Regions from separate parts of the Streptomyces ziwulingensis genome, predicted to be linked through region 1. Evidence: riboswitches for the same ligand, from Rfam matches in the RefSeq annotation. Region 1 holds a riboswitch; the other holds the start of a gene.
The links. Region 1 has a riboswitch for cyclic di-AMP ahead of ABEB00_RS30640 (M23 family metallopeptidase). Riboswitches for the same ligand answer to the same signal wherever they lie in the genome.
Positions count from the first base shown of each region.

Region 2: it holds a riboswitch for cyclic di-AMP, as region 1 does, so the genes downstream of both, ABEB00_RS16705 (M23 family metallopeptidase) here and ABEB00_RS30640 (M23 family metallopeptidase) in region 1, are expected to answer to the same signal.

Region 1 is NZ_BAABIG010000080.1:33,421-37,907, forward strand. It holds gene ABEB00_RS30630 (HPr family phosphocarrier protein) at 1-234, shown strand, start outside; gene ABEB00_RS30635 (GntR family transcriptional regulator) at 424-1,119, opposite strand; gene ABEB00_RS30640 (M23 family metallopeptidase) at 1,326-2,102, opposite strand; cyclic di-AMP (ydaO/yuaA leader) riboswitch at 2,115-2,276, opposite strand; gene ABEB00_RS30645 (M16 family metallopeptidase) at 2,466-3,854, opposite strand; gene ABEB00_RS30650 (M16 family metallopeptidase) at 3,851-4,487, opposite strand, start outside.
Region 2 is NZ_BAABIG010000027.1:14,470-18,956, forward strand. It holds gene trmB (tRNA (guanosine(46)-N7)-methyltransferase TrmB) at 1-610, shown strand, start outside; gene ABEB00_RS16700 (PrsW family intramembrane metalloprotease) at 645-2,048, shown strand; gene ABEB00_RS16705 (M23 family metallopeptidase) at 2,095-3,129, opposite strand; cyclic di-AMP (ydaO/yuaA leader) riboswitch at 3,142-3,299, opposite strand; gene ABEB00_RS16710 (PP2C family protein-serine/threonine phosphatase) at 3,554-4,487, opposite strand, start outside.

The DNA of each region.
Region 1 (4,487 bases):
CGCCCCGCCTCCATCTTCGTCCGGGCCGCCACGGCCACCGGTGTTCCCGTGACGATCGCCAAGGCCGACGGTGACCCCGTCAACGCGGCCTCCATGCTGGCCGTCCTGAGCCTGGGCGCCCAGGGCGGCGAGGAGATCGTCCTCGCCTCGGACGCCGAGGGCGCGGACGCCGCGCTGGAGCGCCTGGCGAAGCTGGTCGCCGAGGGGCTCGAGGAGCTTCCCGAGACCGTCTGAACACCTGAACGCCTTATGCAAATGGCGGGGCCGAGCCGATCCGGGTCACCGGACGACTCGGTCCCGCCTTTTACGTGGCAGGGCCGCGGGAAATGCGTCCGACCCATCGGGAAATGGCCGCAGACGCGAGTAGCAGAGCAGCAGAAAAGGACCCCGCCGAATTCCTCTTCTTTGTATACGGCGTTTGTGTTAATGCCGCAGGCTCGGTGTGTTTACGGCACGTTGCGAGTTCCTCACACGCTCCGCGCGTTCGGCTCCCGCGGCGAAGCGCAGGCGGTGCGCCGCGGTCGACCGCTCACCGTGGTGGGAGGTGAGCGTCCGGGCGCGCTCGGCGTCGCCGCGGGCCACCGCGTCCACGATCGCGCCGTGCTCCGCCCAGGACTCCACCGGACCGGCCGCCGCCTCCACGGCGTACATCCAGGCGATCCGGTGCCGCAACTGGGTCAGCGTCGACGTCAGGGCCGGGCTGCCGGCGGCCTGGGCGAGCGTCTCGTGGAACCAGCCCCCCAGGGAGCGCAGATCGTCGCTGTAGCCCCGCCTGGCCCGCTCCTGGCCCAGCCGGACGAGACCCCGCAGCACCTTCAGATGGGCCTCGGTGCGGCGCTGGGCGGCCCGCGCGGCGGCCAGCGGCTCCAGCAGCAGGCGCATCTCCAGGAGGTCGGCGCCCTCCTGCTCGGTCGGTTCCGCCACGCACGCGCCCGCGTGGCGCCGGGTCACCACGAAGCCCTCGGCCTCCAGGGTGCGCAGGGCCTCGCGCACGGGGACGCGGGAGACGCCGTAGCGGCGCGCGAGCAGTTCCTCGGTGAGCCGGCTGCCGCGCTCGTAGACACCCGCGACGATGTCGTCCCGGATCGCCGTGCACACCGAATGCGCCGGAATACGCATGACCGACCTCCGCCTTAATCCCCGTGAAACGTCGACGATTGACGCGTGTTCAGTGACTCTATGGCAATGGGGCGGAATTTCCGATGCCGAGCCGGAATCCATGGCTCTTTTTTGGTCACCTTCGGTCACCGGCCGGCGGAACGCCGAAAGCCCCGGCTCGGTGAGCCGGGGCTTTCGGGTGCTTTCGGATGCCGCGGAACGTGCCGTCAGACGGAGACGCCGTGCGAGCGGAGGTACGCCACGGGGTCGATGTCCGTCCCGTACTCCGCGCCGGTACGGGCCTCGAAGTGCAGGTGCGGTCCGGTGACGTTGCCGGTCGAGCCGGAGACCGCGATCTGCTGCCCCGGGGTGACCGACTGGCCCACCGAGACGCCGATGGACGACAGGTGGCCGTACTGCGTGTACGTCCCGTCGTGCATCTTGACGACGACCTGGTTGCCGTAGGCGCCGCCCCAGCCGGCCTCGACGACCGTGCCGGCGCCGACGGCGTGCACGGAGGTGCCGGAGGCGGCGTGGAAGTCGATGCCGGTGTGGGTGCCGGAGGACCACAGTCCGCTGCTGGCCCGGTACGCGGTGGACACGTAGGAGCTGCTGATCGGCGCCACGTAGGTGTTCAGGAGCTTGCGCTCGGCCGCGCGGGCGGCGCGCTCCTTGGCCTCGTGCGCCTCCTTCGCGGCCTGCTCGGCCGCCTCGGCGGCCCGCTCCCGCGCGGCCTCCTGGGCCTTGCGCTCGGCCTCGGCGTCCTCGGCGGCCTGCCGCTGGGCGGCGGCCTGGGCGTCGATCTGCTCGGCTATGGAGTCACCGATGGTGATGACGGGGGTGAGACCGGTCTGCTCGGGAACCGGCTCGGAGGCGAGCGCCGGCGCCGCGAGGGTGCCTATGACGCCGGTGGTGGCGAGGGCCGCGACACCCGCCGCGCGGGTGGTCGTGCGGTGCATCCGGCCGGGTCGACGGTGCTTCCCGGCGGCGCGCGTGAACGCCATGTACTGGCTGGTCCTTTCCTTCCCTCTCGCCTACCGGGTTAGCTGACGGGTTCGGAGCAGGAAGGTCTCCTACGGACCCCCTCGCGCACGCGCGGGCGTCCGATTCACCCCAGGGACTGTTGGGTCCCCGGCTCCCCTGGCTCGCGCCGTACGGGGACTCGGCGATGACTGTCCGGTGCCGCGGGCGCGGCGCACTGCCTGACGAACAGCCGGGACGAAGCTAAGCGGGAGTGTGTTCATTTCCCAAACGCATCAGGTTTTTTGTCGCGCATCCCACAGAGCAGACAGGCAACCTCCGCCGCAATACGGACAAAAGGCGGCCCCGGTGACACAAGGGTCACCGGGGCCGCCGCACGCGCGGTGCTACTCGGCCGGCACGACGGTGACCTCACCGATGCCGAGGGCCTCGACCGGCGCCTTGATCTGCGCCGCGTCGCCCACCAGGACCGTCACCAGGCGGTCCACCGGGAAGGCGTTGACGACGGCCGCGGTGGCCTCGACGGTGCCGGTCGCGGCGAGTTGCCGGTACAGCGTCGCCTGGAAGTCGTCGGGCAGGTGCTGCTCGACCTGGTCGGCCAGCGTGCCCGCGACGGCCGCCGCGGTCTCGTACTTCAGCGGCGCCACGCCCACCAGATTCTGCACGGCCACGTCGCGTTCGGCGTCGGTGAGACCCTCCGCGGCGAGCGTGCGCAGCACCGTCCACAGGTCCTCGAGGGCGGGACCGGTGTTCGGGGTGTCGATGGAGCCGCTGATGGCGAGCATCGCGGCGCCCGTGCCGTCCGGCGCGGAGCGCAGGACCTGCCCGAACGACCGCACGCCGTAGGTGTAGCCCTTCTCCTCGCGCAGGACGCGGTCCAGGCGGGAGGTGAGGGTGCCGCCCAGGCAGTACGTGCCGAGCACCTGGGCGGGCCACACGCGGTCGTGCCGGTCCGGTCCGGTGCGGCCGATGAGGAGCTGCGTCTGGACGGAACCGGGACGGTCCACGATGACGACCCGTCCGGTGTCGTCGGAGGTGACCGGCGGCACCGGCCGGGCCTCGGCCGCGGGCCCGGTCCAGGCGCCGAGCGTGTCGCCGAGGAGCGCGTCCAGGTCGATGCCGGTGAGGTCGCCGACGACCACGGCGGTGGCGGTGGCGGGTCGGACGTGCCGCTCGTAGAAGGCGCGTACGGCCGAGGAGTCGATGCCCGCGACCGTCTCCTCGCTGCCCTGGCGCGGGCGCGACATGCGCGAGTCGGCCGGGAAGAGCTGCCGGGACAGCTCCTTGGCGGCCCGGCGCGAGGGGTTGGCCAGCTCGTGCGGGATCTCGTCGAGGCGGTTGCGCACCAGCCGCTCGATCTCGCTGTCGGCGAACGCGGGCGCCCTGAGGGCGTCGGCGACCAGGCCGAGCGCCTTGGCGAGGCGGGAGACGGGCACTTCGAGGCTGACCCGTACGCCGGCGTGGTCGGCGTGCGCGTCCAGGGTGGCCCCGCAGCGCTCCAGCTCCGCGGCGAACTCCTCGGCGGAGTGCTTGTCGGTGCCCTCGGAGAAGGCCCGCGCCATGATGGTGGCGACGCCGTCCAGGCCGGCCGGTTCGGCCTCCAGGGGCGCTTCGAGCTGGATCTCGACGGCGACGACCTGCTGTCCGGGGCGGTCGCAGCGCAGGACCGTCAGGCCGTTGTCCAGCGTGCCCCGCTCGGGGGCCGGGAAGGCCCAGGGCTTGGGCTCGCCCGACTGCGGCCGGGGGTGGAACTCCATGGTGGCCAGCTCGGTCACTTGGCCGCCTCCTCGTTCTCGTCGTTCTCGTCGGTGCGGTCCGACGCGTCGGTCTCGTCGGTGGCCCCGGCCTCGGGGGCGGTCGGCTCGTAGACGAGCACCGCGCGGTTGTCTGGGCGCAGCCGGGCCTTGGCGACCTCCTGGACCTCCTCGGCCGTCACCTCCAGCACGCGGCCCACGGCGGTCAGGGCGAGCTGCGGGTCACCGAACAGGACGGCGTACCGGCAGAGTTCGTCGGCGCGGCCCGCGACCGTGCCGAGCCGGTCCAGCCACTCGCGCTCCAACTGGGCCTGGGCGCGCTCCATCTCCTCGGCCGTGGGGCCCTCCTCGGCGAACCGGGCGAGTTCCTCGTCGATGGCGGTCTCGATGACCGGCACCTCGACGTCGCCGGAGGTCTTCACGTCCAGCCAGCCCAGCGAGGGCGCGCCGGCCAGGCGCAGCAGGCCGAAACCGGCCGCCACGGCCGTACGGTCACGGCGGACCAGGCGGTTGTAGAGCCGGGAGGACTCGCCGCCGCCGAGGACGGTGAGGGCGAGGTCGGCCGCGTCGCACGCGCGGGTGCCGTCCTCCGGGAGGCGGTAGGCGGCCATCAGCGCGCGCGCCGGGACCTCCTCCTCGACGACCTCGCGGAGC
Region 2 (4,487 bases), on a different contig from region 1:
CGACCTCACCGAGCTGTTCGGCGACGACCGCCCGGTGGTCCTGGAGGTCGGTTTCGGCATGGGCGAGACCACGGCCCGGATGGCCGCCGCCGACCCCGGCACCAACGTGCTGGCCGCCGACGTCCACACCCCCGGCCAGGGCCACCTCCTCGGTCTCGCCGAGCGGGACGGCCTGACCAACGTCCGGGTCGGCAACGGCGACGCGATCATCCTGCTCCGCGAGATGCTCGCCCCCGACTCCCTGGCCGGCCTGCGCGTCTACTTCCCCGACCCCTGGCCGAAGAAGCGGCACCACAAGCGCCGGCTGATCCAGCCGGAGTTCCTCACGCTGGCCGCCGCCCGGCTGCGGCCGGGCGCGACCCTGCACTGCGCCACCGACTGGGAGCCGTACGCCGAGCAGATGCTGGAGGTCCTCACCGACCACCCCGACTTCGAGAACACCCGGCCCGACGGCGGTTTCGCGCCCCGCCCCGCCCACCGTCCGCAGACCCGTTTCGAGGGTCAGGGACTGGAAAAGGGTCATGTGGTGAACGATCTGCTCTTCCGCCGCGTACCGCACCGGGTACAGCGGCAGGACCAGCACCAGGACCTGCCCCCCACCGGCGCCTGAAGACCGGGCCCCTCGTCTCGTTAGGGTCGATGCCGTGGCCACCAGTTCCCCGCGTCCGACGCCCGCAAGCGGTCCCCCCGACGACGCCCACCGCCTCCCGCACCCGCACTGGTGGCAGCGCGCGTGGGTGCGCTACGGCGCGCTGGGCACCCTCTTCGCGCTCTCCGGTCTGGTCATCCTGTCCCTGGTGCGCGAGCAGACCGGCACCGAGGGGTTCCTGGTCGGCCTCGGGCTCGCCGTGCTGCCCGTGCCGCTGCTGCTGGCCGCCTTCCGGTGGCTGGACCGGGTGGCCCCGGGCCCCTGGCGGACCATGGTGTTCTGCTTCGCCTGGGGCGCCTGCGCGGCGGCGCTGATAGCCATCGTCGCCAACACCTTCGCGACCCGCTGGATAGCCACGGCCACCGCCGATCCGGCCGGCGCGGACACCCTGGGGGCCACCGTCATAGCCCCGGTGGTGGAGGAGTCCGCCAAGGCCGCCGCCGTCCTGCTGGTCTTCCTCTTCCGCAGACGCGACTTCACCGGAATCCTCGACGGCGTCGTGGTCGCCGGCGTCACCGCCACCGGCTTCGCCTTCACCGAGAACATCCTCTACCTCGGCACCGCCTTCGGCACCGACCGGCTCAGCGGCGAGAGCGGCATCGCCTCCGTCACCGCGGCGACGTTCTTCGTCCGCATCGTCATGTCGCCCTTCGCGCACCCGCTCTTCACGGTGCTCACCGGCATCGGCTTCGGCATCGCCGCGCTGCGCGGCGGCCGCCCCCGTGCCCGGCGCGTCCTGCTCCCGCTGGCCGGCCTGCTGCTCGCGATGGGCATGCACGCGCTGTGGAACGGCTCGTCGACGCTGGGGGAGTACGGCTTCTTCGGCGTCTACGCGGCGTTCATGGTGCCCGCGTTCGGACTGCTGACCTGGCTGGCCGTCTGGACCCGCCAGCGCGAGCTGAGCACGATACGACAGGAGCTGCCGGTCTACGCGATGGCCGGCTGGCTGACCCCGGCCGAGCCGTACGCGCTGGCCTCGCTGAAGGCGCGGCGCCTGGCCCGCGCGTACGCCCGCCACCGCGCCGGGAAGGCCGCGGCGCGGGCGGTGACCCAGTACGAGGCGTACGCGACCGAACTGGCGTTCCTCCGGCACCGGGCGCGCGACGGCCGGGCGGGCCCGGACTTCGCGGCCCGGGAGCGGGAACTGCTCCAGGAGCTGTGGCACCGGCGCGAGGCGGCCCACCCGGCTCTGGACCACGCGGCCCGCGCCACCGCGCCTGCGGTACCGCTCGCCGCCCCGCCATGGCCGCCGTACCCGTACATCACACACAACGCCCAGACCACGTACAACGCCTACAGCACGTACAACGCGCACACCGTGTACAACGCCTGCCACCCGCACAGCGCCTACACCACGCCCACCACGTACGCCTACAGCTACAACCCGTACCGTCCGTGAACCGGCAGCCCTGACGTCGGGGGGTGTTCGTCAGGACCGCCGGGGATCAGGGGGTGAGGCCCTTGCCCTGGAGCCAGGCCATCGGGTCGATGCCGGAGGCGGCCCCGCCGGGGTGGACCTCCAGGTGGAGGTGGGCGCCGGTGACGTTGCCGGTGGCGCCGACGCGGCCGATGACATCGCCCGTGCTGACCTTCTGGCCGACGCTGACGCTGATCGAGGACTGGTGGCAGAACCACAGCTCGGTGCCGTCGTCGAGGGTGAGGATGGTGCGGTAGCCGTAGGAGCCGGCCCAGCCCGCCTCGGTGATGGTCCCGGTGTGGACCGCCTTGATCAGCGTGCCGGTGGGCGCGGCGAAGTCGAGGCCGGTGTGGTAACCGGACGACCAGTAGGCGCCGGCCTGCCCGAAGGTGGAGGTGATCGTGTACGCGGAGGTCGGCAGCGCGTACTGCGCGGCGAGCTTGGCGAGGCGCTCGGCCTCGGCCTTCTTCGCCGCCTCGGCGGCCGCCTTCTTCTTCTCGGCGGCGGCCTTGGCCTCCGCCTCCTTCTCCGCCTTCTCGGCGGCCTCGGCCGCCTTCTTCTCGGCGGCGGCCTTCGCCTCGGCGGCGGCCTTGCTCTCGGCCTGGTCCTGCTGCTGCTCGGCCTGCGCCATGATGCGGCCGACCAGCGCCTCACCGGCGGTGGTGCGCTGCTCGGTGTCGGCCACGGCGACGGCGGCGACGCCGCTGAGCGGGGTGGCCGAACCCTGGGGCTCGGGCTCCTCGTCGTCCGAGATGAGCGAGCCCACGTTGGGCAGGTCCGGCATGGAGATCGAGACCGGCGGCTTGCCGGTCTGCGCGCTGGCCATGCCGCCGGCTCCGACGGCCGCTATGACGCCGACGCCGAGGACGGTGGAGCTGCGGGCGAGACCGCCGCGCTGCTTGGCGACCCGGTGCCGGCCGCGTACGGGAAGTACGGACTCCGCGGTGGGGTTCCACTCCTCGAAGGGGCCCTCGTCGGCGCGGACGGCGCCGTAACCGAACGTCTCGGTGTCGCGCGGGGTAGGCGCGAAGTGGGCCTCGGGGGCAGGCCGGTTGGACGCCACGTGGGCGTGCTCCTTTCCTTCCGTCTCCGCCTACCGGGTTAGCTGACGGGTTCGGAGCAGGAAGGTCTCCTACGCGCGTATACCGGCCGTGTCGCCACGGCGGCGGACTCGCGATTCACCCCAAGGTGGTGGTTCCCCGGTTCCCTCACGGGATTCGGCGCGTGCGCGCGGAGCCGCCTTCTGTGACGGCTGGGACGACCGCGCTGCGTTATCGAACGTTAATAGACGCGTGGCACGGATTCCAAGCCGTTCCTCTTGATCATTAGGAAATCCGGCGGGGAGCAAGGCCGCATGACCGCTGAAAACCGGGCGACTTGACCGCCCTTCCACCGTCTCCGGGGAACCCATTTTCCGACCGGCTAAACCTGACGGTATGTCAGCCGTTACCAAACGCCGGTCGCGCGCTCACCACCGGTGACAATGATCAAGGACGTTGTACGGCGAGCAGCGCCATGTCGTCCGCCATGCCGCCCCCGGAGTGCCGGCGCACGTCCTCGGCGAGGTGGTCCAGCAGCGCGCCGGGGTCGCCGAAGTCGCGGCCCGCCAGCCGCTTCTGGGGGTCGTAGAACTCGCCCTCGGCGTCCCGGGCCTCGGAGAGTCCGTCGGTGTAGAGCAGCAGGGTGGAGCCGCCGGGGAAGGCGCTCTCCTCGGCGCGATCGGGCCAGACGCCGAGTTCGCCCATGCCGAGCGGGAGCGCGGCGTCCCGGGCGGAGAGCGTCCGCAGGGTGCCGTCGGAGTACAGCAGCAGGGGCGGCGGATGGCCGCGGTTGACGAGGCGGACCACGGAGCCGCCGTGCGGGAGTTCGACGAGGATGGCGGTGGTGAACCCCTCGAAGGCGTCCAGTCCCTCGCGCCGGGTGCCCTCGCGGGCCAGCGCCCGCTCCAGCCGCTGCGCGACCGCCTCCAGGGTGGCCTCCTGCTCGGCGGCCTCCCGGAAGGCGCCGATCACGACGGCGACGGCCGCGACCGCCCCCATCCCCTTGCCGCGCACGTCCCCGACGATCATCCGGACGCCGCGCGGGCTGTCCTGCACCGCGTACAGGTCGCCGCCGATGAACGCGTCGGCCTGGGCCGCCTCGTAGCAGGCCGCGATCTCGAAGCCGCCGATCCGCCCGGCGGGCTCGGGCAGCACGGCGCGCTGGGCGGCCTCGGCGATCTCCCGGGCGGAGGCGAGGCGTTCGTCGGTGCGGCGGACGAAGGCGTTGACGAAGACGGCGAGGGCGGCGACGGTCGCGATGGTCACCAGTTCGGTGATCGAGTCGATGTAGTGGGCGACGTCCTTGGTGAACTGGAGCGCGGTCACGGCGACGACGACGGCGATCCCGGTGAACAGGGTGCCGCGCCGCGAATAGAGCGGG